2 regions of the Pseudomonas sp. ASL4 genome follow, and region 1 is predicted to be linked to the other one. Evidence: riboswitches for the same ligand, from Rfam matches in the RefSeq annotation. Region 1 holds a riboswitch; the other holds the start of a gene.
The links. A riboswitch is a leader RNA that binds a small molecule or an ion and turns the genes downstream of it on or off. The one in region 1 is predicted to bind cobalamin.
Positions count from the first base shown of each region.

Region 2: linked by a shared signal. The riboswitch ahead of cobO (cob(I)yrinic acid a,c-diamide adenosyltransferase) and the one ahead of cobW (cobalamin biosynthesis protein CobW) in region 1 are both predicted to bind cobalamin.

Region 1 is NZ_CM155280.1:5,017,664-5,032,324, reverse strand. Features, by position in the region: gene metH (methionine synthase) at 1-688, opposite strand, end outside; gene AC1MEW_RS22700 (fatty acid cis/trans isomerase) at 844-3,129, shown strand; gene AC1MEW_RS22695 (acyltransferase family protein) at 3,296-4,330, shown strand; gene nfuA (Fe-S biogenesis protein NfuA) at 4,388-4,972, shown strand; gene cobM (precorrin-4 C(11)-methyltransferase) at 5,176-5,922, opposite strand; gene AC1MEW_RS22680 (cobalamin biosynthesis protein) at 6,019-6,432, opposite strand; gene AC1MEW_RS22675 (CbtA family protein) at 6,429-7,136, opposite strand; gene AC1MEW_RS22670 (CbtB domain-containing protein) at 7,148-7,339, opposite strand; cobalamin riboswitch at 7,458-7,686, opposite strand; cobalamin riboswitch at 7,908-8,120, shown strand; gene cobW (cobalamin biosynthesis protein CobW) at 8,217-9,290, shown strand; gene cobN (cobaltochelatase subunit CobN) at 9,294-13,196, shown strand; gene AC1MEW_RS22655 (magnesium chelatase ATPase subunit I) at 13,259-14,257, shown strand; gene AC1MEW_RS22650 (vWA domain-containing protein) at 14,377-14,661, shown strand, end outside.
Region 2 is NZ_CM155280.1:6,198,947-6,213,607, forward strand. Features, by position in the region: gene cobD (threonine-phosphate decarboxylase CobD) at 1-274, opposite strand, end outside; gene cbiB (adenosylcobinamide-phosphate synthase CbiB) at 267-1,175, opposite strand; gene bluB (5,6-dimethylbenzimidazole synthase) at 1,172-1,822, opposite strand; gene AC1MEW_RS28360 (cobyrinic acid a,c-diamide synthase CobB) at 1,819-3,219, opposite strand; gene cobO (cob(I)yrinic acid a,c-diamide adenosyltransferase) at 3,216-3,827, opposite strand; cobalamin riboswitch at 3,908-4,140, opposite strand; gene AC1MEW_RS28370 (hypothetical protein) at 4,294-4,878, shown strand; gene AC1MEW_RS28375 (PQQ-dependent sugar dehydrogenase) at 4,949-6,262, shown strand; gene AC1MEW_RS28380 (IS110 family RNA-guided transposase) at 6,367-7,392, shown strand; gene AC1MEW_RS28385 (class I SAM-dependent methyltransferase) at 7,752-8,405, opposite strand; gene AC1MEW_RS28390 (C40 family peptidase) at 8,424-8,960, opposite strand; gene AC1MEW_RS28395 (C40 family peptidase) at 9,126-9,749, opposite strand; gene hda (DnaA regulatory inactivator Hda) at 9,976-10,680, opposite strand; gene AC1MEW_RS28405 (AI-2E family transporter) at 10,911-11,984, opposite strand; gene AC1MEW_RS28410 (DUF2066 domain-containing protein) at 12,023-13,084, opposite strand; gene purM (phosphoribosylformylglycinamidine cyclo-ligase) at 13,467-14,525, shown strand; gene purN (phosphoribosylglycinamide formyltransferase) at 14,525-14,661, shown strand, end outside.

The sequences.
Region 1 (14,661 bases):
TCTGGCCGGAGAGGGTGCGGCCGGAGGCGTCGGTGATAGTGCCGGAGATCATGATCGGCAACTCGATGCCCAGCTCTTCGAAAACCCCTTGCACGGCGAAGATCGCGGCTTTGGCATTCAAGGTGTCGAAGATGGTTTCGATCAGGATCAGGTCGGCGCCACCTTCGATCAGGCCTTTGGTGGCCTCGGTGTAGTTTTCCACCAGTTCGTCGAAGGTCACGTTGCGGTAGCCGGGGTTGTTCACGTCCGGGGACAGCGAGCAGGTGCGACTGGTCGGCCCGATCACGCCGGCGACGAAGCGCGGTTTTTCCGGGGTTTCGAGGGTCTTGGCGTCGGCAATCTTGCGCGCCAGGCGTGCGCCTTCTACGTTTAACTCATACGCCAGGCCCTGCATGCCGTAGTCGGCCAGGGAAACCTGGGTGGCGTTGAAGGTGTTGGTTTCCAGAATGTCGGCGCCGGCATCCAGGTACGCCTTTTCGATGGCACCAATCACGTCCGGGCGGGTCAACACCAACAGGTCGTTGTTGCCTTTCACATCGCTCGGCCAATCGGCAAAGCGCTTGCCACGGTAATCTTGCTCTTCGAGCTTGTAGCTCTGGATCATCGTGCCCATGCCGCCATCGAGAATCAGGATGCGCTCTTTAAGGGCGTGCTTGAGAGCTTGAAGGCGAACGCTGCGATCGGACATTTGGACTACTCGGTAAGGCCATGACGAAGGGCCGGGATAATAGCAAACCTGTGCGCTTTTAGAGCATGCCAAGGTTTTGCATGAATATCGTTCATGTTGGTGGCAGGTCTGGACCGGTAGAATCGCGGCGTTTTTACAGGATTGGGACCAGGGATATGTCGTATCGCGTCGTTGTCAGCATTCTATTGCTGCTTTCAAGCTGGGGCGCCGATGCGCAAAGTCCCGCCATTTCCTATACCCGAGATATTCAACCGATCTTCACCGAAAAGTGCGTGGCCTGCCACGCGTGCTACGACGCCGCCTGTCAGCTCAATCTGGGCAGCGGTGAAGGGGCGGCCCGCGGCGCGACCAAGATTGCGGTCTACGACGGCGAGCGCAGCGTCGCATCCTCGCCAACCCGACTCTTCTATGACGCCTTCGGTAAACTGGCCTGGCAGCACAAGGACTTCTATTCGGTCCTCGACGCCCAAGGCAGCCAGGCAGCGTTGATGGCACGGATGCTTGAGCTGGGCCACAAAACCCCGCTAACGCCTAACGCCAAGTTGCCGGAAGACATCGTGCTGGGCCTGAATCGGGAAAACATGTGCGCCATGCCGGCGGAGTTCGATGGTTATGCCGGCGCGCACCCGAAAGAAGGCATGCCGCTGGCGGTGACCGGCCTGACAAATCAGCAGTACCAGACCCTGCAACGCTGGCTCGCCGCCGGTGCGCCGATTGATGAACAAGGCCTGGTGCCCAGCGCCAGGGAAGCGCTGCAAGTGGTGCAGTGGGAAAATCTGCTCAACGCACCGGGCGCTCGTGGCAGCCTGGTCGGGCGCTGGTTGTTTGAACACTTGTTCCTGGCGCATATCTACTTCAAGGATGGCGAGCCGGGGCATTTTTTCCAGTGGGTGCGTTCGCGCACGCCGACCGGCCAGCCGATCGACCTGATCAATACCCGCCGGCCGAACGACGATCCGGGCACGCAGATTTATTACCGGTTGTGGCCGGTGCAAGGCGTGATCGTGCAGAAGACCCACATCACTTATCCGTTGAGCGCGGCGAAGCTGTCCCGGGCCAAAAGCCTGTTTTTCAGCGGCAATTGGCAGGTCAACGCCTTACCGGGTTACGGCCCGGAGCGCCGGGCCAATCCGTTCACCACGTTTGAGGCTATCCCGGCCCAGGCGCGTTATCAGTTCATGCTCGATAACGCCGAGTACTTCGTGCGCACCTTTATTCGCGGTCCGGTATGCCGTGGGCAGATCGCTACAGATGTGATTCGCGACAACTTCTGGGCACTGTTCCAGGCCCCGGAACACGACCTCTACATCACCGATCCGAACTATCGCGGCAAGGCCACGCCGCTGCTGGCAATGCCGGGGCAGAACGACGACGTCGGCAGCGTGTTGAGCCTGTGGCATGACTACCGCAACAAACGCAACGAATACGAAGCCCTGCGCCGGGACAGCTACGCCGAGGCGCCGGCGCCGAGCTGGTCGACGCTGTGGGCCGGTAACGACAACGCGTTGCTGACGATCTTCCGCCACTTCGACAGTGCCTCGGTGAACAAAGGCCTGATCGGTGACGTGCCGCAAACCATGTGGCTGTTCGACTTCCCGTTGCTGGAACGCACGTATTACCAGTTGGCGGTGAATTTCGACGTGTTTGGCAACGTCTCCCATCAGGCCCAGACGCGGCTGTATTTCGACCTGATCCGTAACGGCGCCGAGCAGAACTTCCTGCGTTTGATGCCGGCCGATTCGCGCAACGACTACCTCGACGATTGGTATCAGAGCGGCGGCAAGTTCAAGATGTGGCTGGATTACGAGTCCATCGACAACGACAAGCCCAGCGCGCTGACACTCGACGAAAAAGACCCGAAACGGGATTTCGCCATGCAATTGCTGGCCCGTTACGGCGACCTCAACGCCACGCCGGATCCGATTAACCGTTGCGATGGTGCGTATTGCTCGCGGCCGAACATCGACCCGGCGTTGCAGAACGCCGAACAAGCCTTGAGTCGCCTGACTTCGCGTCCTGCAGCGGGTTTGAAGGTCATTGATCAGTTGCCGGAAGCGACGATGTTGCGTATCGAAACCGCAAGCGGCAAACGCGAGATCTACAGCCTGCTGCGCAACCGTGCCCACAGCAACGTGGCATTCATACTCGGTGAATCCCTGCGTTATCAGCCGGGGCTCGACACGTTGACCATTTACCCAGGTGTGCTCAGCAGTTATCCGAACTTCATGTTCAACATTCCGGCCGAGCAGGTGCCTGAGTTTGTCGATGCGATGGAAAGGTCGAAGGACGCTGACAGCTTCGAGAGGATCGTTGAACGCTGGGGTGTTCGGCGCAGTCATCCGCAGTTCTGGTTCTACTTCCGCGACCTGAGCACGTACATCCACGAAACTGACCCGGTGGAAGAGGGCGTGCTGGACATGAACCGCTACGAGAATCTTTGATCGACCTTTAAAGACCAATCACTGTCCCACCGGTAGGAGCGAAGCTTGCTCGCGAAGGCGGCGGTACATTCAACAATGATGTTGACTGACGCGCCGCTTTCGCGAGCAAGCTTTGCTCCTACAGGGGGCTTGCGGTGGTTTGTGAATTTCGATTGGAGGGCCGTCGATGTTGATTTCTGTACAAGCGCTGCGCGCCATCGCAGCCTGGGCGGTGGTCTGCCACCATTTCATGCAGATTTTCTTCGACTTCAAGGCTCGCGGGCCGGTGGGGCAGGCGTTTATCGACAAGGGCGCCGTGGGCGTCGACATCTTCTTCGTCATCAGCGGTCTGGTGATCTTCCTGTCCACCGAGGCCAAGTCGCTGCCGCCGGCGCGGTTTCTGCTGTATCGAATGTGCCGCATCGTCCCGGCGTACTGGCTGTACACGGTGCTGATGGCGCTGGTGGTGGTGTTCGCTCAACCGGTGTTGCCGGATCAGACGGTCGACTGGTCGCATTTCCTGCTGTCGCTGTTGTTCATTCCTACGCAAAACCCCGGCGGCTACGGGATTTATCCGACGCTCAATGTCGGTTGGACGCTGAATTACGAAATGCTGTTTTACCTGCTGTTCGCCTGGGCACTGCTGTTTCGCTTGCAGGTCAGGTTGCTGATCGTCGCGGCGCTGCTGTTCGCGGTGTGCCAGGCCTGGACCGGTTATGGCTGGATCAGCCAGTTCTACCGATCCGACATCGTTTATGAGTTTCTGCTGGGGATTGCCATTGGCATGGTCTACCGCAAGGGTTGGATCAAGCCCGGTTTATGGCTGCCGCTGCTGGGGATCGCTGGTGCCTTACTGACGATTTATCATCTGCCGCCGGCACCGCGACTGCTGGCCTGGGGTTTGCCGAGTGCCGTGTTGGTGATGGCGTGCATCGCGCTGGAACGTTATTTCAAGAACAATCGGGTGTTCGAACTGCTCGGTAATTGTTCCTACTCGGTCTACTTGATGCATGTGCTGGTGCTGTCGGCCGGCGGATTTATCGCACAACAGTACGATGTGAATCCTTACGTCATGTTTGCCGTTTGCGCGGCCACCATTGGCGTGGCTTCCTGGGCAAGTTACGAATGGGTGGAAAAACGCAGCTATCGGTGGCTTAAAGCCTGGATCGACGGCGAAACAGTTGCTCAGCCCGTGCAAGCTCTTTCCCGACAAAAATACTAGGACTTTGTGCGGCGCGATGATTGGCGTAAACTGCGCCCAAGCCTGCGAGGAGTTTCCATGACCGCTATTACCATCACTGACGCCGCCCACGATTATCTGGCTGATCTGCTCTCCAAGCAGAACACCCCGGGCATCGGCATCCGCGTCTTTATCACCCAGCCTGGCACCCAGTACGCCGAAACCTGCATTGCCTACTGCAAGCCGGGCGAAGAAAAACCTGAAGACACTGCGTTGGGGCTCAAAAGCTTCACCGCTTACATCGACTCGTTCAGCGAAGCCTTCCTGGACGATGCGGTTGTCGACTACGCCACCGACCGCATGGGCGGCCAACTGACCATCAAGGCGCCAAACGCCAAAGTTCCGATGGTCAACGCTGACAGCCCGGTCAACGAGCGCATCAACTACTACCTGCAAACCGAAATCAACCCGGGGCTCGCGAGCCACGGCGGTCAGGTTAGTCTGATTGATGTGGTCGAGGACGGCATCGCCGTTCTTAAGTTCGGCGGCGGTTGCCAGGGCTGCGGCCAGGCGGACGTCACCTTGCGCGAAGGCATCGAGCGCACCTTGCTCGAGCGCATTCCCGAGCTCAAGGGTGTACGCGACGTGACTGACCACACGCAGAAAGAAAACGCCTACTACTGAGTAAGGTGTTCGCTGCGACATAAAAAACGGCGCCCCGTGAGCGCCGTTTTTTTATGGGTGGTCGATTTTCCTATGGCTGCCATGACCTGTGGCGAGGGGGCTTGCCCCCGTTCGGCGGCGAAGCCGTCGCAAGACCTAAAATGCTGGGGCCGCTTCGCAGCCCAACGGGGGCAAGCCCCCTCGCCACAGGGTTGTGTGTGAACTCAGGGCCTGTAGAGATGCGCATGCCCCGCGCGATACAGCGACGATTCACTAAATTGATCGCTGCCCAACACCCGACCCACCAGTATCAACGCCGTACGCCGAAACCCTTTGGCCTCGACCTTTGCGGCAATGTCCGCCAGCGTCCCCACCACCCAATCCTGATCCGGCCAGGTCGCGCGGTGAATCACCGCAATCGGGCAGTCGGCGCCGTAATGCGGCAGCAATTCGGCGAGGATCTTCTCCAGATGATTGACCCCTAAATGAATCGCCATGGTCGCCCCGTGTTGCGCCAGGCTGCCTAGCTCTTCGCCGGCCGGCATCGCGGTTTTGTCGGCGTAACGGGTCAGGATCACGCTTTGCGAGATGTCCGGTAAGGTCAGTTCGGCGCCCAGTAGCGCAGCGCAGGCGGCGGTAGCCGTGACGCCCGGGATGATTTCGAACGGTATATCGAGTTCACGAAGGTAACGAATCTGCTCGCCAATAGCGCCATACAGGCTCGGATCGCCCGAATGAACACGGGCCACATCCTGCCCCTTGGCGTGGGCGGTTTTGATCAGTTCGATGATCTGTTCCAGGTGCAGTTCGGCGCTGTTGACCACCGTTTCAGCCTGGTGGCCGTCCAGCACGGCAGCCGGCACCAGGGAGCCGGCATAGATGATCACCGGGCAGCTGCGAATCAGCCGCTGGCCTTTGACGGTGATCAGTTCCGGGTCGCCGGGACCTGCGCCAATGAAGTAGACGGTCATCGTCCGTTCCTTTGAAAAAAGAGTCTGTGAGAAAAAGGGCTGTGCAAGGCTTCAGATGAAGATTGCTCATGATCGAAGGTGGGGATTATCGGGTTTTTACGCGGCACTGGCCAATGCGAGGGTGGCCTGAGCGTATTTTTGCCTGGGAATCAGCAGCTTCGCCGGTGCCTGGGCCAAGTGTTCGGCGAGTGCCAGGGCGGCACTTTCCGCTACGCCGTAGCAGCCGGTGCGTTCGAAGGCGATCTGCGAATGGTGGCTGAGCTGTGGCTGATAACCGGCCAATTGTTCGCTGCTGAAGTACATCACTTCTAGCCCAAGCTGCGCGGCCAATTCGATCAGGCCAGGCTCATCACGTTTCAGGTCGATGCTGGCCAGGGCCTTGATCGCATGAAGTTCGATTTGATGCGCCTGTAATGCCTGATCCAACAGCGCCCGCAACGTGCTGGCGGGGCAGCCGCGCTGGCAGCCCAGGCCGACCACTAAGGTCGGCGCTGCGCTGTTATCCGTCATGCGTGGTATTGGCCATCGCTTTTGCGGCGGAACAACCAGGCGCTGATCAGGCCCAGGGCCAGCCAGAACGCCACGTTGGTCAACTGCGAAGCGATTTTGAACTGAGATTCCAGGGCTTGCGGGGCCAGCATCGAGTGGACTTCCGGTTGTGGCGCGCCGATTACATGCGGTACCGCCAGAATCGCCACCCCGAAGATTTTCATCAGCCAGTGACGGCTGAACACGATCAGCGCGATGCCGACAGCGGTAGAAGCCGCAGTGCCGACCCACCAGATCTGCCGTTGCGCCAGATCGGCGGCGGCAGTGCCCGGCAGTTCCGGCGGCAGACCGAGGGTCGGCGCCAGCACAAACGTCGCGTAACCGGCCAGGCCCCAGAGCAGGCCTTGAGCGGTTTTGGTCGGTGCACGCAAGGTGTACAGGCCGGCGAGCATCAGCGCAAAACCAACCGCGACTACCAGGTTACCGCCGGTGGTCGACAGCACGCGCTGCCAGCCGTCTTCCGGCTCCCAGGCTTCGGCGTCGTGGGTGTGAGCAGCCATGGCGCCTTCGGTGTGCTCGTGAGCTACAGCGGCGGCAGGTTCGGATTTTTCGTAGGTTTCCGCCTGAAGAATCAGCGGGGCGACCCAGAAGCTTTGCAGCAGGGTCAGCAGCAGGGCGGCGAGCAGCCCGGTGAAACCTGCGGTTTGAGCGATACGCTTGATCATGTCAGCAGGTCTCAATGGCACGGGAACGCGGAGCTGTGACGGGTATCGTGCGCAGCGTTGTGCACCGCTTCGATGTGCGAGAAACCGGCGAAATACACCAGGCACGCGCCGAGGATCGACGCGCAAGCGGCGGCGGTCAGGCGTTGGCTCAGGGTTGTGGTGGTGCTTGCAGTGCTGTGGTCGGTGCTGCTGATGATCGACATGGCGCTTCCCTCTGGTCTGTCAGCGGGTGAATAGAGCGCATGCAAACCCCTGCGAGCGTGCGCGCAGAGACTTAAACAGCGCCCGCCCACCGCGGGTTTGTTATTCAGTGATCGTACTGGTCACTTTGTGTTGCGGGCCGGTCTCCGGGCTCGCGAGGGGTCAAGGCTTACGCCGGAACCTGCAAGAATCGCCTTCCCATGCCGAACTGCTGGCACAGTGGATCTGATTCTTCACTCGCTTACCGTTGCGGGGGCAGCACCGGACTGACATGGCTTTAGAGTAAAGCACATGATTCACCGGTTTCCCGTTTCACCCTGTGAAGGGCACCCGTAACAAGGCGCACAGGAGACCATGGGCGGGGCGGGGGAGTCAATTGGCAAGGGTTCTCAGTTAGCTTTTGTGGCGAGGGAGCTTGCTCCCGCTGGGTTGCGAAGCGACCCCCTTCATTCCTTCAGACAAATGTTGCAAGCAAGTCTTGCGACGGCTTCGCCGCCGAGCGGGAGCAAGCTCCCTCGCCACAGGGGATCGCTAGCGTCTCATGAACATTGACCCGCCCCCACACCATGCGTAGCCTTGCGCTTTCGAGGTTCTTCGGCGTTTGCCGAAGCTAAGAAGGGAACGCGGTCGATGCCGCGGCTGCCCCCGCAACTGTGAACGGTGATGTTCGCTGCCACGCCACTGCACGCTCCAGCCATGGAGCCCGCGGGAAGGCGCAGCAAACGCCAGTCTAACGACAGGCACACCGTCAGCCAGGAGACCTGCCTCGAAACGAATTCTCACTACAACCGGGCGGGGTGATCCGGTGGCGAAATCTTCCGCGCATCCTTCGCCGCGGTCGTCGTCCCGTTTGCCCGCCACCTTGCCAAAGGGCATCCGATGAAAACACTGGCCAAACTCCCCGTCACCATCGTTACCGGCTTCCTCGGCTCGGGCAAAACCACCTTGCTGCGCCATATGCTCGACAACGCGCAAGGTCGCCGCATCGCGGTAATCGTCAACGAGTTTGGCGAGCTGGGCATCGACGGCGAAATCCTCAAGCAGTGCTCCATCGGCTGCACCGAAGAAGAAGCCAACGGCCGCGTCTACGAACTGGCCAACGGCTGCCTGTGCTGCACCGTCCAGGAAGAATTCTTCCCGGTGATGCGCGAATTGGTGGCCCGTCGCGGCGACCTCGACCACATCCTGATCGAAACCTCGGGCCTGGCCCTGCCAAAACCACTGGTGCAAGCCTTCCAGTGGCCGGAAATCCGCAGCGCCTGCACCGTTGACGCTGTTATCACCGTGGTCGACAGCCCGGCCGTGGCCGCCGGCACCTTTGCCGCGTTCCCGGACCAAGTCGACGCCCAGCGCAAACTCGACCCGAACCTGGACCACGAATCGCCGCTGCACGAACTGTTCGCCGACCAACTGGCCAGCGCCGACCTGGTCATCCTCAACAAGGCTGACCTGATCAGCCCTGAAGACCTGGCCCGCGTGCGCCTTGAAGTCGCCGAAGAACTGCCGCCCGCAGTAAAAATCATCGAAGCCAGCAGCGGCCGCGTGCCGTTGGACGTGCTGATCGGCCTCGGCGCCGGTTCCGAAGAACACATCGACAGCCGTCACAGCCATCACGACCATCACCACGGTGAAGGTGATGACGACCATGATGATCATGACCACGACGCCTTCGACTCGATCTCCATCGAGCTGCCGCAAGCCGACGAAAGCCTGCTGATGGATGCGTTGACCCAACTGGTGGTCAAGCACGGCATCCTGCGCGTAAAAGGCTTCGCCGCGATCCCGAACAAGCCGATGCGCTTGCTGATCCAGGGCGTGGGCACGCGTTTCGACAGGCATTTCGACCGTCAGTGGGGCGCCGAAGAAGCGCGCACCACCCGTTTGGTGTTGATCGGCCAGGAACTGGATGCCGCTCAACTCGAAGCGCAATTGCGCGCCGCGCTCAGCGTTTAAGCCATGCATTTGCTTAGGACCCAGCCCGGCGGTTTCGTGTCGGATGACAACATTGCCGACCTCGGACAAACCCCCGCCGAACTGGTGATCCTGTGCAGCGGCGATTCCAGCCTGGCGCTGCTCGCCGAAGCGGCGCAGCAGTTGCCCGATGACTACCCGAGCGTGCGCTTCGCTAACCCGATGCAGGTGCAGAATCACGCTTCGGTCGACTTGTACGTCGACGAAGTGCTGCGTCACGCCAAGGTGATTTTGATCTCGCTGCACGGCGGCATCGCCTATTGGCGTTACGGCGTCGAGCGGCTCGTCGAGCTGTCCGAGCGGGGTGTGCAACTGATTCTGGTGCCCGGCGATGACCGCCCGGACCCCGAGCTCAGCGACTTGAGCACCGTCGTCGCGCAAGACCGCGATCGTCTGTGGCAGTTTCTGCGTCAGGGCGGCATGGCCAACGCCCTGGATTTTTTCCGCTGTTTGGCCAATCGCTGGCTGGATCGCGATTACGCCTGGGCCGAGCCGCAAACCCTGCCGCGCACCGCGATCTACCACCCGAATAAAAGCCCCGCTGAACTGAGCGATTGGCAAGCCGACTGGCAGGCTGATCAACCGGTGGCGGCGGTGCTGTTCTATCGCTCGCATTTGCAGGCGGCGAACACCGGTTTCATCGATATTTTCTGCCAGCGTTTGCAGGCGGCGGGGCTGAACCCGTTGCCGATAGCGCTGGCCAGTTTGAAAGAGCCCGGCTGCCTGACAGTGGTCGAGGACTTGCTGGACGAAGTCGAAGCGGCGGTCATTCTCAACACCACCGGTTTCGCCCAATCCAGCCCCGAAGCGCCGCACTTGCGGCCGTTTCGCCGCAACATTCCAGTGATCCAGGCGATCTGCGCCCAGGACAACGAACCCGGCTGGCGCGCCAGCGAACAAGGCCTCGGCCCACGCGATCTGGCGATGCACATCGCGCTGCCGGAACTCGACGGGCGCATCATCAGCAGGCCGATCAGCTTCAAGGATCTGGCCTGGCGCAGCGAGCGCAGTCAGTCCGACGTGGTCTGCTACCGGCCGCAACCTGAGCGCATGGACTTTGTCGCCGAACTGGCGCGGCGCTGGATCGATCTGGCGCGGGTGCCCAACGGCGAAAAACGCATCGCGCTGATCCTCGCCAACTACCCGACGCGCGATGGTCGCATCGGCAACGGCGTCGGTCTCGATACGCCGGCGGCGGCGCTGAACATCCTGCGTGCGCTGTATAAAGAAGGCTACCCGCTGCCGGCCGAACTACCGGACAGCGGCACCGCGTTGATCCAGCAATTGCTCGGTGGTGTCAGCAATGACCTCGACACCCTCGACCAGCGCCCATGCATGCAAAGTCTGGCGCTGGACGACTACTTTTTGATGTTCGACGCACTGCCTGAAGCCAATCGCCAAGCGGTGCTGGAACGTTGGGGCCCGCCGGAAAACGATCCGATGTTCCGTGGCGGACGGATGATGATTGCGGGTTTGCGCTTCGGCCTGACCTTCGTCGGCATCCAGCCAGCCCGGGGTTATCAGGTCGATCCGAGCGCGGTCTATCACGATCCAGACCTGGTGCCGCCCCACGGGTATCTGGCGTTCTATTTCTGGTTGCGCAACACCTACGGCGCCCACGGCGTGATCCACGTCGGCAAGCACGGCAACCTCGAATGGCTGCCGGGCAAGGGGGTCGGGCTCTCGGAAAACTGCTGGCCGGACGCGTTGCTCGGGCCGCTACCGAACATCTATCCGTTTATCGTCAACGACCCGGGCGAGGGCGCGCAGGCCAAGCGGCGTACGCAAGCGGTGATCATCGATCACCTGATGCCGCCGCTGACCCGGGCCGAAACCTACGGTCCACTACGTAACCTTGAACTGTTGGCGGACGAGTATTACGAGGCGCAGTTGCTCGATCCGCGCCGCGCCCGGGAGTTGCAGCGCGACATCCTGCAACTGGTGCGCGACACCCACATCGACCGCGAACTGCAACTCGACGAAAAACTGAATAGCGATGCCGACGCGGCGATCTGGTTGCCGCGTCTGGATACCTACCTGTGTGATTTGAAGGAATCGCAGATCCGCGATGGCCTGCACATCTTCGGTGAATCGCCGACCGGGCGTTTACGCATTGATACGTTGCTGGCCTTGCTGCGGATTCCGCGTGGTGACGGGCGTGGTGCGCAATCGAGTTTGCTGCGGGCGTTGGCCAAGGCGTTTGTGCTGGGCTTTGATCCGCTGGATTGCTCTTTGGCCGATCCGTGGACCGGGCCAAGACCGGCCGAACTGCAACAGGTGAGCGATGAAGCCTGGCGCACGGCGGGTGATACCCGTGAGCGTCTGGAATTGTTCGCCGCGCAACTGATTTCGCAGACCTTAAACCAGCCTCAAGCCCAACCCGGCCCCTTAGGATACGAGCCTCTGTGGCGAGGGGGCTTGCCCCCGTTGGACTGCGCAGCAGTCCCGTCTTTTGAGGCCGCTTCGCGACCCAACGGGGGCAAGCCCCCTCACCACAAAGGCTCGCTCCCACAGGAGGCGGGTTGGGCTGACGTGAATGCGATCATCGACGGCCTCCGCGAAGTCGTCGCTCCAAGACTGGACGCGTGCGGCCCCGCGGAAATGCGCGGCTTGCTCGACGCCCTCAGCGGTCGTTTCGTCCCCGCCGGGCCAAGCGGTGCACCGAGTCGCGGTCGCCTCGATGTACTGCCCACCGGGCGCAATTTCTATTCGGTGGACGTGCGCAACCTGCCGACCACCACGGCGTGGCGCATCGGCTTCCAGTCGGCCAACCTGATTCTCGAACGGCACTTGCAGGACCACGGCGATCACCTGCGTCAGCTCGGCCTGTCGGTCTGGGGCACGGCGACCATGCGCACCGGCGGCGACGACATCGCCCAGGCTATGGCGCTGATGGGCGTGCGACCGGTCTGGGCGACGGGCAGTCAGCGGGTCGACGACTTTGAAATCCTGCCGCTGAGTTTGCTGGACCGCCCGCGGGTGGACGTGACCTTGCGGGTGTCGGGGTTCTTTCGTGATGCCTTCGCCAACCTGATCCGGCTGTTCGATGCTGCCGTACAAGCAGTCGCCGCGCTGGACGAGCCGGACGATCTCAATCCGTTGGCTGCCAAGGTTCGCGCCGAGCGTGAAGCGTTGCTGGCCTCGGGTCTGGATGAAGACGCGGCCCAGCGTCAGGCCGGTTGGCGGATTTTTGGGGCGAAACCCGGTGCCTATGGCGCGGGAGTGCAGGGCGCCATCGACGGGCGCCTGTGGCAAAGCCGCGAGGACTTGGCCGAGGTGTACCTGAACTGGGGCGGTTACGCCTATGGCGGTTCTGACGAAGGCACCGCCGCCCGTGAACAGTTCGCCCAGCGCCTGAGCCAGGTGCAAGCGGTGCTGCAGAATCAGGATAACCGCGAGCATGACTTGCTCGATTCCAATGACTATTACCAGTTCCAGGGCGGTATGCTCGCCGCCGTGGAAAGCCTCAGCGGCGAAGCGGTGGCCAGTTATCACGGCGATCACAGCCAGCCGGATTTGCCGAAGATCCGCACGTTAAAGGAAGAGTTGAACCGGGTGATACGTTCCCGGGCGGCGAATCCGAAGTGGATCGACGGGGTCAAACGGCATGGCTACAAGGGCGCTTTTGAACTGGCAGCGACGGTTGATAACCTGTTTGCTTTTGATGCGACTACGCAGTTGATCGACGATCACCAGTACGCGTTGCTGGCGGATGCCTACCTGCTGGACCCGGCGACCCGGGATTTTGTCCGCGAGCACAACCCGCATGCCTTGCGTGATATGACTGAGCGGATGCTCGAGGCGCAGCAGCGGGGGATGTGGAAAGAGCCAGGTGAGTACCGCGAGGCGCTGGAGAATTTGTTGCTCGATATAGAAGAAGACAGCTAGCACGCTTACCCCCTGTGGGAGGTTTGCCTGATGCACCTACCGACCATGACCGAGATTTAATAATGACCGACACCCCCCATTTCCCGCTCTCCGCCGTGGTCGGCGCCGACGATTTGAAGCTCGCGCTGTACCTGACCGCTATCGACCCGAAAATCGGTGGCGTACTGATCGAAGGCCCGCGCGGTATGGCCAAGTCGACGCTCGCTCGGGGTCTCGCCGACCTGCTCGCCAGCGGTCAATTCGTCACCTTGCCTTTGGGGGCCACCGAAGAGCGACTGGTCGGCACCCTTGACCTCGACGCCGCCCTGAGCGAGGGTCGTGCACAGTTTTCCCCCGGCGTGCTGGCCAAGGCTGACGGCGGCGTGCTTTACGTCGATGAGGTCAATTTGCTGCCCGATCACCTCGTCGACCTGCTGCTCGATGTGGCCGCCAGCGGCACCAACCTGGTCGAGCGTGACGGCATTTCCCATCGGCATTCGGCGAAGTTCGTGCTGATCGGCACCATGAATCCCGAAGAGGGTGAACTGCGTCCGCAACTGCTTGACCGCTTCGGCCTGAACGTCGCGCTTAGCGGCCACACCGCACCGGCCGAGCGCGGTCAGATCATCCGTCGGCGACTGGATTTCGACAGCGATCCTCAAAGCTTCTGCGCTGAGTGGGAAAACCAGCAGCAATCCCTGCGCGAACGCTGCCAGCAGGCGCGCAGCGCATTGGCGAGCATCCCTCTGGATGACGCAGCGCTCGCGCAGATAACCGAGCGCTGTTTTGCTGCGGGTGTCGATGGCCTGCGCGCCGATCTGGTCTGGCTGCGCGCCGCACGGGCCCATGCGGCTTGGCGCGGGGCAAAAGCGATTGCCGAGGAAGATATCGACGCGGTCGCCGAGTTTGCCTTGCGCCATCGCCGCCGCGAACAGACGCCACCGGCACCGCAACAAAGCCAGGCGCCCTCCAGCCAAAACGACAACCCGAGCGAAGGCCAGGGCCAGTGGGGCGAAATGCCCGCCCAGGCACTCCCGGTCGGCGCCCGACGTGACGTGCCGAGCTGGCCAAAAAAGCCCTAGGCATTCGCCCTCGATCTGACGCGGGGGCGAATGCCAGACCCCGCGCCGGACGGCTGGACAATGGCCGACAAGGCAAGCGCCGCGCCGCACCCCAAGGTTCGATCAACTGGCCCGGCACCTTGCTCAATGGGCGCCCGCGTCAGCATGAAGATTTGCTGTTTCATCTGCGCACTCGTTCGGCCCACGAACTTTGGCTGGTGATCGTCGACGCTTCGGCCTCGACCCGGCGTCATCAGGCGTTGAGCGATGCCAAGGGCTTGTTGGCGCAACTGTTCGACGACGCCTACCGGCAGCGGGCGCGTCTGGCGTTACTGACTGCCAGCGGCAGCGCGCCGAAGTGGCAGGTGCAAGGATTGAAGGCTTCCAGCGGTTTACGCGACTGGCTGGATCGGCTGGGCGCGGGC
Region 2 (14,661 bases), 1.2 Mb from region 1:
GCACGCCGACCTTACCGGCCCGGCGCAGACGCGGCAGCAACTGGATCGCCATCTGCGAACCGGCGACCGGCAACACCTGGGCGGCGCCGTAGTAATCACAAGCAGCCTGCTCCAGACCGTCATCGGTTTCCGGCAACCGCGCCCAGGCTCGTAACGGAATTTCAGGAATCGCAAATGGCCAGGGTGCCAGGCCACTGGACAGGTCGAGCCAATCGGCTTCGGCGATGCCGTATTCGAGCGCCGCCTTACGCAACCGGCCACCGTGCTCAAGCATAGAATTCAGCCCCCACGCAGAGAATCAGCAGCCATAACCATACGCCGCGCTGGACCAATTGCCAGCCACGGTCGATGGAGTCGGCATCCGCTGGCGCGCCTTCACCGAGTTGTGGACGCTGATGCAATTCACCGTGATAAATCGCCGCCCCGCCCAGCTCGACACCCAGCGCACCGGCACCGGCCGCCATCACCGGGCCAGCGTTCGGGCTGTCCCAGGTCGGGCCCTGGGTACGCCAGCATTTCAATGCGAGTCGGGTTTTGCCCAACAGTGCGTAGGTCAACGCCACCAAACGTGCGGGAATGTAGTTGAGGACGTCGTCGATTTTCGCCGCCGCCCAGCCGAACCGTTCGAAGCGTTCGTTGCGATAGCCCCACATGGCGTCGAGGGTGTTACTGAGTCGATAGAGCACCACGCCCGGCGCACCGGCCACGGCAAACCAGAACAGCGCAGCGAACACCGCGTCACTGCCGTTTTCCAGCACCGATTCGGTGGCGGCGCGGGCGACTTCGGTTTTATCCAGCTCACTGGTCTGGCGGCTGACCAGATAACCCACGCGTTTACGCGCTTCGTCCAAGTCATCGCTGCGCAGGGCCTTGGCCACCGGCTCGACGTGTTCGCCAAGGCTGCGCATGCCGAGGGCGCAATACAGCGCCAGAATCTCGACCACCCAACCGACATAAGGCGCCCAGGAAAGCGCCGTAACCAACAAGGTCAGCGGCAACACCGCGATCACCCACGCGGTGACGCCGTGACTGCGCCAACCGCGACCGCCGGAGTTGAAACGTTGCTCGATGCGATCGGCAAAACGGCCGAACGCCACCAGCGGATGCCAGCGTTTGGGTTCACCCAGCAGCGCATCCAGCGCAACCGCGGCGACACTCAATAACGCCACACTCATTGACTCACTCCCCAATAGTTTTCATACAGCAATTCACTGAGCGGGCGCGCCTGCGCCCAGCCTTCGAGTACCAACATCGGCGCCGGATAGAATTCCTTGACCGGACCCAGGCAAAGAACCGCCAGCGGTTTGGCACCGACAGGCAAACCCAGCAGGTCCGCCAGAGCTTGCGGCTCGAACAGCGACACCCAGCCCATCCCCAGCCCTTCAGCGCGGGACGCCAGCCACAAATTCTGGATCGCGCAGGACAGCGACGCCATGTCCATTTCCGGCAAGGTGCGGCGACCGAAAATGTGGCGTTCGCGATCATCCATCAACGCTGCTACCAACACTTCGGCGCAGTCGTTGATGCCTTCGACCTTGAGCTTCATGAACTCGTCGGTGCGCTCGCCGAGGGCTTCGGCAGTGCGGATGCGTTCTTCTTCTACTAATAACTGGATCTTGCCGCGCAGGGCTCGATCGCTGATGCGGATGAAGCGCCATGGCTGCATCAGGCCGACGCTGGGTGCCTGGTGCGCGGCTTCGAGCAGGCGCCGCAGCAATTCAGGCTCGACAGTGCCGCCGCTGAAGTGGCGCATGTCGCGGCGTTCAGCGATGGCGCGGTAGACGGCGGCGCGTTCGGCTTCGGAGAAGGCGTTGTCGGTCATGGCCGCTTCGCGAGCAAGCCCGCTCCCACATTAGATGGCGTGCTGCCTGACGAAACGCGGTCAACTGTGGGAGCGGGCTTGCTCGCGAAGGCGGCCTCAAGATCAGGCGCAAACAGAGCGGCAATCGCCGACGGATTCGACGGGAAATAAAAGTGCACATAAGAGGCTGTCATCCGCCCCTCACGATAAACCGCCTCCGCCCCGCGCCCGCCATTCGGGCTCAGGCCCCGGGCAATCGGCTCAAGCTCAGTGCTGGTCAACGAGTGATGATAGGTGTGCCCGCGCAACAAACCTTCGGGCAACTCGACCGCTTGCAACGCCAACGCCGCCAGACGTTTTTGCATCACCGCATCCCCCGCCAGCAAGCCGACCAGTTCAGCGCGAGTGCCGTCGACATCGGTTAAGGAATCGAGCAGATACAGCATGCCGCCGCACTCGGCCAGCAATGGCTTGCCCGCCGCATGGTGTGCGCGAATAGCGTTGAGCATCGAAGTGTTTTGCGACAGGGCGACATGGTGCAGTTCAGGGTAGCCGCCGGGCAGATAGAGGCTGTCTGCCTCCGGCAACTCGGTGTCGCGGATCGGCGAGAAAAACGCCAACTCGGCACCCATCGCCCGCAGCAAATCCAGGCTCGCACCGTAGGTGAAGGCGAACGCTTCGTCACGGGCCACGGCGATGCGCACACCCGCCAGCAACGGCTCGGCGCTGATCACATCCGGGGCGGCGAATTCGACGGCCGGTGGTAGCGCCACCTCGCAACTACTGGCCAACGCATCGGCCGCCGCATCGAGGCGCAGATCGAGATCATTCAACTCGCTGGCCTGCACCAACCCGAGGTGACGGCTCGGCAGTTCGATCCCGGTTTCCCGGGACAACGCACCGTACCAACGCAAGCCTTCGGTCAGGCTGCCTTCAAGCAATTGCGCATGACGCAAGGTGCCGACGCGGTTAGCCAACACGCCGGCAAACGGCAAGTCCGGCTGATAACGCGCCAAGCCCAGGGCCAACGCACCAAAGGTCTGAGCCATGGCGGTGCCATCGATCACGCCAAGCACCGGCACACCGAAGTGTCGCGCCAGGTCAGCGCTGGATGGCGTACCGTCGAACAAGCCCATGACCCCCTCGATCAGAATCAGGTCCGCTTCACCCGCCGCTTCCCACAACAGCCGACGGCTTTCCTGCTCGCCGACCATCCACATGTCCAGTTGATAGACCGGCGCACCGCTGGCGCGCTCGAGAATCATCGGGTCGAGAAAGTCCGGGCCGCATTTGAATACGCGCACCTTGCGCCCCTGATTGCGATGCAAACGGGCCAGCGCAGCAGTGACAGTGGTCTTGCCCTGACCGGAGGCCGGCGCGGCAATCAGTACCGCCGGGCAATGACGTGGTTGATTCACAGCTCGACGCCTTTTTGCGCTTTGATCCCGGCCTGGAACGCGTGTTTGATCACGTTCATTTCGGTGACGGTGTCGGCCAGCTCGATCATTTCCGGCTTGGCGCCGCGACCGGTGACCACCACGTGTTGCATCGGCGGACGGGCCTGCAAGTCGCTGAGGACTTGATCGAGATCGAGGTAACCGTGTTTGAGGGCGATGTTCAGCTCATCAAGCACCACCAGGCCAATCGACGGATCGCGCAGCAACTCGCGGGACACGGCCCACGCGGCTTCGGCGGCGGCGATGTCACGCTGGCGGTCCTGGGTTTCCCAGGTGAAGCCCTCGCCCATCACGTGAAAACGCACTTGCTCCGGGAAGCGGCGGAAGAACAACTCCTCGCCTGTGCTGTTGCGCCCCTTGATGAACTGCACCACACCGCACTGCATGCCATGGCCCATGGAACGGGCGAGCATGCCGAAGGCCGAGCTGCTTTTGCCTTTGCCGTTGCCGGTCAGCACCAGCAGCAGGCCGCATTCGTTCGGCGAATTGGCGATGCGTTCGTCAATCACGGCTTTTTTACGCAGCATGCGCGCCAGGTGGCGTTCGTCACGATCGGGGGTATCAGTCATGGGGAGCTCTCCGTTGAGGCTGGATAACGGCGGGCAGGCACAAGAATAGATGGCAAGAAGCCTGGCATCGCCCACCGTGATGCCGCTGGATGGATCAGGCCGGTCTCCGGGCTCATGAGCGGCATTACGCCTGGCTGCGCGCCTTCCCATGTCGAGTTAAGACACAGTGGCTCAGGCGCAGCTTTCTCTCATTTACCGTTGCGGGGGCAGCGCCGGGATCGTGGTTCTTCATCTATGGAAGAAATCACTCACCGGCTTCCCTGTTTCACTCTGTCGACCGCGGTCACAGAGCACCTGAAACAAGCCGCGAAGGTTAGAGGGTTGGGGGTGGAGCGTCAATTAAAGCCGGGGCGCCATCCGGCGAAAAACTGCCGTCGATCAACTTACTGACGCCAATCTTGCGCCACACTCCCAGCAGTGATATCAAAGAGCCACAACTCACAACACAATAACAAGGGTGAGCCACATGCAAGGCATGATCATCAGCAATCCGAAGCTGGAATTCCTGCGCCCGCTGCTGGAACGCTGGTTTGACTGTATCGACCGTTACAACGCCGTGCGCGGCGATAACGACACACCTTACTGGTTCGACGAAAAAGCCAACCTCGGGCTGCTCTCGGCCGCCGCGTGGATGGCCGAAATGGTCACGTTGCAACAGACGCCGAGCCGCAAACAGACCGAAGAAGGCGAACGCAATGCCCGAGCCGATTTGTTGATTGCCAGCAGCGAAGCTCGCGCTTTTATTCAGGCCACCCAGCGTTGGCCAAGGGTCAATAGCCTGAATCTGACGCAAGCCCTGGCCGATATCACCAGCGAGGCGAAGCGAATCAGCCACGCCAGCGACCTGAAACTCGGCTGCCTGTTCGCCGCGCCACAAAAAGCCCAGCACAGCGCCACCCCGGAAGAACTCCAGGACATGGTCGACGACCTGCAAAAGGAACACACCTGCGCCGTGGCCTGGTATTTCCCTTACGCCTATCGCAAGTTGCGCAACGAAGCCGGCAACTATCACCCTGGTATCGCCGTACTGTTCAAAGAGGCCCGTGGTTGACGGGTTGAACCATCGCGTCTTTTCTCTTCTCTATAATTAAGACAATGCATTCATAGGGAAGAAGATCAGCATGCTCAAGCTTCAGTTCGTTCTCGTCATAGCGCTCGCCGGAGGGCTCGCCGCCTGTGGTGAATCCTCCAGCCTGCAAGTCTCGGACGGCACCGGACCGTCGCCCAAGCTGCCAGAACCGAACAAGACCCTGATCCCGACAGTCAACATCGCCCCGGCGATCGGCTGGCCGGCCGGCGCCAAACCCATTGCGGCCGCAGGGACGCAGGTCGCGGCATTTGCCGAAAACCTCGATCACCCGCGTTGGCTCTACGTGCTGCCCAACGGCGATGTGCTGGTGGCCGAAACCAACGCACCGCCCAAACCCGATGACAGCAAAGGCATTCGCGGCTGGGTGATGACGAAAGTCATGGGCCGCGCTGGTGCCGGCGTACCGAGTCCGAACCGCATCACGCTGCTGCGGGACAAGGACCACGATGGCGTGGCCGAAACCCGCACGGTATTCCTGGAAAACCTCAACTCGCCATTCGGCATGACCCTGGTCGGCAATGACCTGTACGTCGCCGACACGGATCGCCTGCTGCGCTTCCACTATGAAACCGGCGATACGACGATCAAGTCACAGCCCATTAAGGTCACCGATCTGCCGGGCGGCACGATCAACCATCACTGGACCAAAAACGTCATCGCCAGCAAGGACGGCAGCAAGCTGTACGTGACGGTGGGCTCCAACAGCAACGTCGGCGAAAATGGCCTGGCGGCCGAAGAAGGTCGCGCGGCGATCTGGGAAGTGGATCGTGCCACCGGCAATCACCGGATCTTCGCCTCGGGCCTGCGCAACCCGAACGGCATGGACTGGGAACCGAACAGCGGTGCGCTCTGGACCTCGGTCAACGAGCGGGATGAAATCGGCAGTGATCTGGTGCCGGACTACATCACCTCGGTCAAGGACGGCGCGTTTTATGGCTGGCCGTTCAGTTATTACGGGCAACACATCGATGTGCGCGTCGAGCCGCAGAACCCGGAGCTGGTGGCCAAAGCCATCGCCCCGGATTACGCCGTTGGCCCGCACACCGCCTCGCTGGGGTTCACCTTTGCCGAAGGCAGCAAACTGCCTGCACCGTTTACCAACGGCGCATTCGTCGGCCAGCACGGCTCGTGGAACCGCAAACCGCATAGCGGCTACAAGGTGATTTTCGTGCCGTTCGCGGCAGGCAAGCCGACCGGGCAGCCGGTGGATGTGCTGACCGGATTCCTTGATAAAGATGAAAATGCCATGGGTCGGCCGGTGGGTGTGGTGATTGATCAGCAGGGAGATTTGCTGGTGGCGGATGATGTAGGGAACAAGATTTGGCGGGTTTCGGCGGCTAAATAAGCCTCCAACGCCAACACACATAACAAATAATGAAATAGCTCCCCCCGCCGCCCCCTGTGATCGCCCACTAAGCTTTCACAGGGGGCTCATCGGAGACCGTTGCCATGAACAAAGTAGCTATTGTCGCCATCGATCTGGGAAAACACAGCTTTCATCTGCATGCACAAGATGATCGTGGTCATGAGCTTTACCGCAAAAAGTTTAATCGGGCGGCGCTCATCCAGCATCTGGCCAATCTCGAACCCTGCACCGTTGCGATGGAAGCTTGCGGCGGAGCCCACTTCATGGCGCAGGAAGTCTCAAGACTGGGGCATATACCCAAACTCATTGCTCCGCATCTCGTGCGTCCGTATGTGAAAAGCAACAAGAACGACTTCGCTGATGCCGAAGCGATCTGCGAGGCTGCAACTCGTCCAACAATGCGCTTTGTGCCGCCTAAGAATCAGGCTCAGCAGGCGCTGGCCATGCTCAACTCGACACGTGATTCGTTCATCAAAGAACGTACTGCTACCGTCAATCGGATTCACGCAGCCCTCCTGGAAGTCGGAATCAGCTTGGCCCCAGGCTTCAAGTCCATCAAAGATCTTCCAGCGCTGCTTGAAGCGCATCCACTTCCCGATTCCATCAAAAAACTACTGACCAGGCTGCGTGAGCACTTCAATTACTTGCACGAGCAGGTCAAGGCTTTGGATAAGGAAGTGGAGTGCCAAGCCGCTGAAGATGATCTGGCTGTTCGCTTGATGACGATGCCGTGTGTCGGCCCGATCACCTCCAGCGTCCTGGCTGCCGAGTTGGGCGATGGCAAACAGTTCAAGTGCGGCCGAGGCTATTCGGCCTCGATCGGGCTAGTGCCCAAACAACACTCCACGGGCGGAAAAACCGTACTTTTAGGCATCAGCAAGCGGGGTGACCGAAACCAGAGACGTCTGCTGATCCAGTGTGCCCGCGTCTATCTGATGCAGTTGGATCGACAGAAAGGAGCGCTGGCGGACTGGGTCCGACGGCTATGGGACAACCATCACTCCAATCATGTGGTCTGCGCACTGGCCAACAAACTGGCGAGAATCGCCTGGGCGATTGCAGCACACCACACCGAATTCGATGCGGGGCCAGGCGCGATGAACGCCTAACCCCGCAGTCACCCGAGCACCACCCACCTGGTTTGCGATGCTGGATAACAGATGACGTGAACGGCCAACCGGCCTGACGAAAACCCTGAGCTCCCACACGGCTGAAAGGCCGTCCAAGTAATTAGGATCGCCGGGCATCGATTCTCATCAAGGCGCGAATGGACCAACCTCCACTCAGACGCCGGATAGATGAAAGCAAGCCAAACACATCATCAAAAACAGTATTGCAGAAAAGGGGGGAACCATAGATGTGGGAGCGGGCTTGCTCGCGAAGGCGTCATGACATTCAACATCTCCGTTGACTGTTACACCGCTTTCGCGAGCAAGCCCGCTCCCACATTTTTAATCGGTGTCAGCGCTTACCTTTTGCGGCAAAGGGTTAAACCATCACCTATCGGCAACATCGACAGATCCACCCGCACGTCATCCTTCAAAGCTCGATTGAGCACCTGTATCGCTCGGGTGTCTGCGCTCTCCGGATTTTCCTCAAGCACCCGCCCGCTCCACAGCGTGTTATCAAACACCGCCAAACCACCGACCCGCAGCAAACGCAGGGCGTGCTCCAGATAACTCGAGTAGTTAGCCTTGTCAGCGTCGATGAAGATCAGATCAAATTGCCCTGGCTGCTCCAACAGAGCCAGGGTTTCCAACGCAGGTGCCAGACGCAGATCGATACGTTCGGCCAAGCCCGCCTCCTGCCAGTAACGCAATGCAGTGGCGTTGTAATCGCCTTGGATATCGCAACAGATCAGCAAGCCGTCGTCCGGCAATGCCGCCGCCATGCACAAAGCGCTGTAACCGGTGAAGGTGCCGACTTCCAGCAAACGCCTGGCGCCGGTGAGTTTGACCAGCAACGCGAGGAACTGCCCTTGCTCTGGCGCGATCTGCCAGCGCGCCATGGGCAGCATCTGGGTTTCGTCACGCAAACGCTTGAGCAGCGGCGTTTCCCTGAGGGAAACGTCGAGCAGGTAGTGGTACAGGGAATCGTCGAGATTGAGCGTGCGAGTGGTCATGACAGCAACCTCAGCAATCTACGGGTTACGCGCCAGGTGCTCAGGCTGCAAGACGCGCTTGGCGCTCAGGTAGGCTTTCTGCCAATAGGCTTTGGACAAGCTGTCGAGCTTCACCGTGCCGCCCGTGGCCGGGGCGTGGACGAAGCGGCCTTCACCGACGTAGATCCCGGCGTGGCTGACCTGGGAGCCGCCATTGGTGGCGAAGAAGATCAGGTCGCCGGTTTGCAGGCCTTCCTTGCCGACATTGGCAGCTTGCATGCTGATCATCTCGCGGGTGGTGCGCGGCAGGGAAATGCCGGCGACGTCACGGTAGACGTAACCGATCAGGCCACTGCAATCGAATCCCGAATCCGGTGTGTTGCCGCCCCAGCGATACGGCGTGCCCACCAGGCCGAGGGCGCGAAACAACACGTCTTCTGCTTCCGGGGAGAATGCTTGGGAGGAACCGAAAATAATCGGCGCGCGAACCACCGGCGCTGAGGGCGGTGGACGGCTGGCGCAGGCGCTGAGCAGCGCTGCGAAGAACATGAGTGCGAGGCGGGCCGACATCGTCATAAGCAGAACATCCTGATCTGGCTGCGGCTTTTTCTGCCGGAAAGACAGAAAAGAAAACCGCCTGCGCAGGACGCAGGCGGTTTGCCATCAATAATAGATCAGGATTCTAGCGCCTATGCGGCAAACTTCAAGTAAGACTTTAAGTTCGCCTTACATAAAGTGTGCTTACTTGCGAGCAGTGACCACAGTTGGGGCCATCGCGAGTGCGCGCTTGGCTTCGATGAAGGTCTTGCTCCAGTAGCTGTCGCCCAAGCTATCAACCCGCACGCCACCGCTTTTGCGGCTGCTGGAATGGATGAACTGGTCATCACCCAGGTAGATACCGGCGTGACTGACGCGACCGCGACGACCGTTGGTCGCGAAGAACAGCAAATCACCAGGCTTGAGCTTGTTACGCGCTACCAACGGGGCATCCACGTTGATCATTTCGCGAGTGGAGCGCGGCAGATTCATGCCGGCCTCTTCACGAAACAGGTAGCCGATGAAGCCGCTGCAGTCGAAACCGGCTTCAGAGGTACCGCCGAAACGGTAACGGGTACCGATCAGGGACATGCCACGTTCGAGGATGCTGTCGGCCAGAACCGGAAGCTGGTACGACTTGCCATCGGCGAAGTCTGCCAGTTCTTTTTCGGTGGCCACTTCTTCCTGATACAGAACGGAAGATTGGGCGGTAGCAGAGTTTCTAACCTGCTGTTGTTGCTCTTGCTGGGACACTGGAGAGTGAGCAGCGCAACCAAACAACAGGGTGACGAGTGCGAGAGGCACGAGGGGTGCGAAGCGATTTAGCATGGGCACGACCGTGGCTGATAGTTGTAAAGAAGGCGAGACTATGCCCGCTATCAACCTCATTTGCAAATTCAATCGATCTTTTTGTGACTTCTCGGTTTCTCGTTTACATCTAAGCGCTTAAGCCCATTTTAAACATTCGCGCAGCCTGCAACCTTGCAGGAAAGCGGATTTTCTGACGCCTGAAATATGCCGAAACCCGCTACAGGCCTTTATTTACTGGGGCTAGCTACCAACCGAGGGTTTCTTTCAGGAAGGGAATTGTCAGCTTGCGCTGAGCTTGAAGGGAGGCCTGATCGAGGCGTTCAAGTAGCTCGAAAAGCGCACTCATGCTGCGAGTACCGCGGGTCAAAATAAAATGCCCGACTTCATCGGTCAGGTGCAAACCGCGACGGGACGCACGCAATTGCAGGGCACGCAATTTGTCTTCATCGGACAGTGGGCGCATCTGGAAGATCAACGCCAAGGTGAGGCGCGATTTGAGATCCGCCAGCTTCACCGGCAGTTCACGCGGCGAGGTCGACGCAGCAATCAGCAGACGTCGGCCACTGTCACGCAGACGGTTGAACAGGTGGAACAACGCCTCTTCCCAATCCGCTCGCCCGGCGACGGCCTGTAGATCATCGAGGCAGACCAGTTCGTATTGTTCGAGGTTGTCGAGAATTTCGATGCCGCGATCCAGCAACTCGGCCAACGGCAAGTACACCGCCGGCTCGCCCATTTGCTCGAAACGCAGGCAGGCAGCCTGCAACAAGTGCGTGCGCCCTACCCCGTCCTTGCCCCAGAGGTAAATCAGGCTTTCGGTCCAGCCGGCGTCGGCTTCGCATAGCCGCTCGACATAGCCGAGTGCAGCGGCATTGGCGCCTGGGTAGTAATTGATAAAGGTAGCGTCATCACGCAGACGCACACCTAGGGGCAGCTGAATCGGTTTCATGCTGACTGAACAGTTCCAAAGGAACCGTTAGTGGCCTCTGTGTAAAGTTTGCGAAGTTTATACCCGTGAGACAGCCCGCACAATGCAGCAGACCACAAGCAAAATCAAAGGTTTGCGTTAACGCACTGGTTTTATGACAGTTTCTTTGGCGGCGCATGTGACAGCCGCGAGGGAGAAGCGGGCCGACCAGGCAAGAATCCAGGCCGCCCGCTACAAGCGATCAGTCGACTTTAAAGCTCAGGCTCGTCGACGCCGCTGTACATATCCGAATCTTTATACAAATCATGCACATGACGCACCAGCACCATGATCACCGCCGCCACCGGCAACGCCAGCAGCACGCCAGTGAAACCGAACAGCTCGCCACCGGCCAGAATCGCGAAAATCACCGCCACCGGGTGCAGGCCGATCCGGTCGCCCACCAGCAACGGCGTCAGCACCATGCCTTCCAGTGCCTGCCCAACCATAAACACCGCAACGATGCCGAGCATCGGATACAAGTCACCGTGAAACTGGAACAGGCCAGCAATCAACGCCGCGCCAATCCCGATGACAAACCCCATGTAAGGCACGATCGCCGCCAGACCGGCGATAAGACCGATCAACAGCCCCAACTCCAACCCGACCAGCATCAGGCCCGCGGCATAGATCACGCCCAGCGCCAGCATCACCAGCAATTGCCCGCGAACAAATGCCCCGAGCACTTCATGGCATTCACCGGCCAGTGACACCACGCGCTCTTCGCGATCACGAGGCAACAGGCTGCGGATCTTGGCCATCATCAGGTCCCAATCGCGCAGCAGGTAGAAGCTCACCACCGGGATCAGCACCAGGTTGGCTAGCCAACCAATCAGCGCCAGACCGGACGCGGTCGCCTGACTCAGTACCACACTGACAATGTCGGTGGTCTGGCCCATGTGCTCGCTGATCGCAGCCTTGACCTTGTCGAACTTCCAGAAATTATCCGACAGTCCGAATTTCGATTGCGCCCACGGCAAGGCAGTGTGCTGCAACCAATCCAGCATCTGCGGCGCCAACTCGTACAAGCGGAACAACTGCTTGGCGAGCAACGGTACCAACACCAGCAGCAGCGTCGTGAAGATCAAGGTGAACAGCGCGAACACCGTCACCACGCCCCAGGTCCGAGACAGGCCAAGCTTCTCCAGCCGATCCACCAGCGGATCGAACAGATAGGCCAGCAGCAGCGCCACCAAAAATGGCGTCAGGATCGGATGCAACAACCAGACAAACACGCAGAGCAGGACCACCCCGCCCAACCAGAACCAACGCCGCGTATCGGCCATCTACAACTCCCTATGCTTCTATATAAAGAAAGAAAACCTTACCAACGGAATCGCAACTGCGGCACCGGCGCCAGGACCGGTGCTACAGCGGGTACCGCGCCATCGGCCGCCGGCGGAGCCGGGGCGACTGGCACTGGGGCTTCACCCGCCGGCACCTCCTGCAACTTGGCCAGGGACAACTGCGCCTTCAACTGTTCGGCGCTGCCGTTAACCCGGTAAATAATGTGATCACCGTCAACACTGACCAGGTGCCCACCGAAAGGCTCCAGCAAATGCCCGAGCGCCGCGTAACGCTCCAGCGTCATGCCCTGCACTTCCAGCAACTGCTCGCTTGCAACGCCCGGTTTGACGACAAATCGCGGCGCCATGCGCTCGCTGACCGCCAGCATCACCGCATCGGCCAAGGCAGGCACGTCGGCGCCCTGCACACTGCCAGCCTCTTTCTGATCGCCCAACCACAGATGCCACTTGGCTTGCCACTGACCACCCTCTTCACGGGCATGCACCGCCAGCAAGGCGTCGGCCCCATAGCGCTCCGACGCGTTATGCAACGGCGCAGGGTCATTGCCTTCCAGGGTTGGCGCCGTCGCGACGAGTTGTTCGCTCAGGTCACCTAACGGCAGGCGCAACGGCAAACCACGGTGTTGCGCGGCACGACGCAACGGTGCCGCACTGGCCTGAGCATCACCGACCAGGCCTGAGCCTTCGGTGGAGTCACTCAGCCACCAGCCAAGGATCGACGGCCGATTGGCGCCCCACAAAGACAATCCGGCACGGCGCAGCGCCTGCTCGGTAGTGGCCGGGTCGAAATCGACCTTCAACACTTCCGGCGGCCCCGCATCAAAGCCGTACTGGCTGATGATTTGTTGCGGGTCCTTGCGGATCGCCGCCAGCCCCGGATTCTGTGGCGCTTTCGGGTCACCGGTCAGGCGCAACACCAACGTATCCAGCGCCGCCTGGGTCGCCTGATCGCGTACCTCCGCGCTCTGACCGCTGACAGGTTGGCGGACCTGATAAAGGTTTTTCACGGTTTCGGCATGACTCGTCAGGCTGACAAGAGACAAACAGCCCACAAATAGATAGCTAGAAAAAAAACGCATGGAAGATTCCTGACGACGAGAGCGGCTGGAACTGGCCGCATGAAGACATTGAGCAAGGCTGTGACCATCGCCCCACGCAAAACATTCACCCGGCCTCGATAAGTTTTTAGCGCTGTCATAACGATAGACGGTTAATGGGGATACCTTATACAGCTATGCGAGACGTCACTCACTGGGACAATAATGGTTTTTTTCAGCCTATATGGCCCTGCCGTCGGCGCGAGGATGGCCGCTGCCTCTCAAGCCTGATAAAATCGCGCGCCTTCGCAGACCGGCAACAGCCGGGCACCCTGAAATTCGCGCAAGGCACTCGCCTTCGTTTGTTTCGGCGGTCCCACTGGACTCGGTCGTTACCCCTGAATCCCCCCTAAAGGCCTGGATCATGAGCAAGCAACCCTCCCTGAGCTACAAGGACGCCGGTGTAGACATCGACGCCGGTGAAGCATTGGTCGAACGCATCAAGAGCGTCGCCAAGCGCACTGCGCGCCCGGAAGTCATGGGCGGCCTGGGCGGTTTTGGCGCCCTCTGCGAAATCCCGGCCGGCTACAAGCAGCCAGTGCTGGTTTCCGGTACTGACGGCGTCGGCACCAAGCTGCGCCTGGCGCTGAACCTGAACAAGCATGACAGCATCGGCATCGACCTGGTCGCCATGTGCGTCAACGACCTGGTGGTGTGCGGCGCCGAGCCGCTGTTCTTCCTCGACTACTACGCTACCGGCAAACTGAACGTCGAAACCGCGACCCAGGTCGTGACCGGCATCGGCGCAGGCTGCGAGCTGTCCGGCTGCTCCCTGGTCGGCGGTGAAACCGCTGAAATGCCTGGCATGTACGAAGGCGAAGACTACGACCTGGCAGGCTTCTGCGTCGGTGTCGTGGAAAAATCCGAAATCATCGACGGTTCCAAAGTCGCTGCCGGCGATGCCCTGCTCGCCCTGCCGTCTTCCGGCCCGCACTCCAACGGCTACTCGCTGATCCGCAAGATCATCGAAGTCTCCGGTGCAGACATCGAAAATATTCAGCTCGACGGCAAACCGCTGACCGACCTGCTGATGGCCCCGACCCGTATCTACGTGAAGCCGCTGCTCAAGCTGATCAAAGAAACCGGCGCCGTCAAAGCCATGGCCCACATCACCGGTGGCGGCCTGCTCGACAACATCCCGCGCGTTCTGCCAAAAGGCGCTCAAGCGGTGGTTGACGTGGCAAGCTGGACTCGCCCGGCCGTATTCGACTGGCTGCAAGAGAAAGGCAACGTCGACGAAAACGAAATGCACCGCGTACTGAACTGCGGCGTCGGCATGGTTATCTGCGTTGCTCAAGAGCACGTTGAAACCGCTCTGAACGTTCTGCGTGAAGCCGGCGAGCAGCCATGGGTCATCGGTCAGATCTCCACCGCTGCCGAAGGCGCGGCTCAGGTTGAACTGAAGAACCTCAAGGCTCATTAATGTCCGCCACCTGTGATGTCGTGGTGCTGCTCTCCGGCACCGGCAGTAACTTGCAGGCCTTGATCGACAGCACGCGGACCGGCGACAGCCCGGTCCGCATTGCTGCGGTGATTTCCAACCGCGCCGACGCCTACGG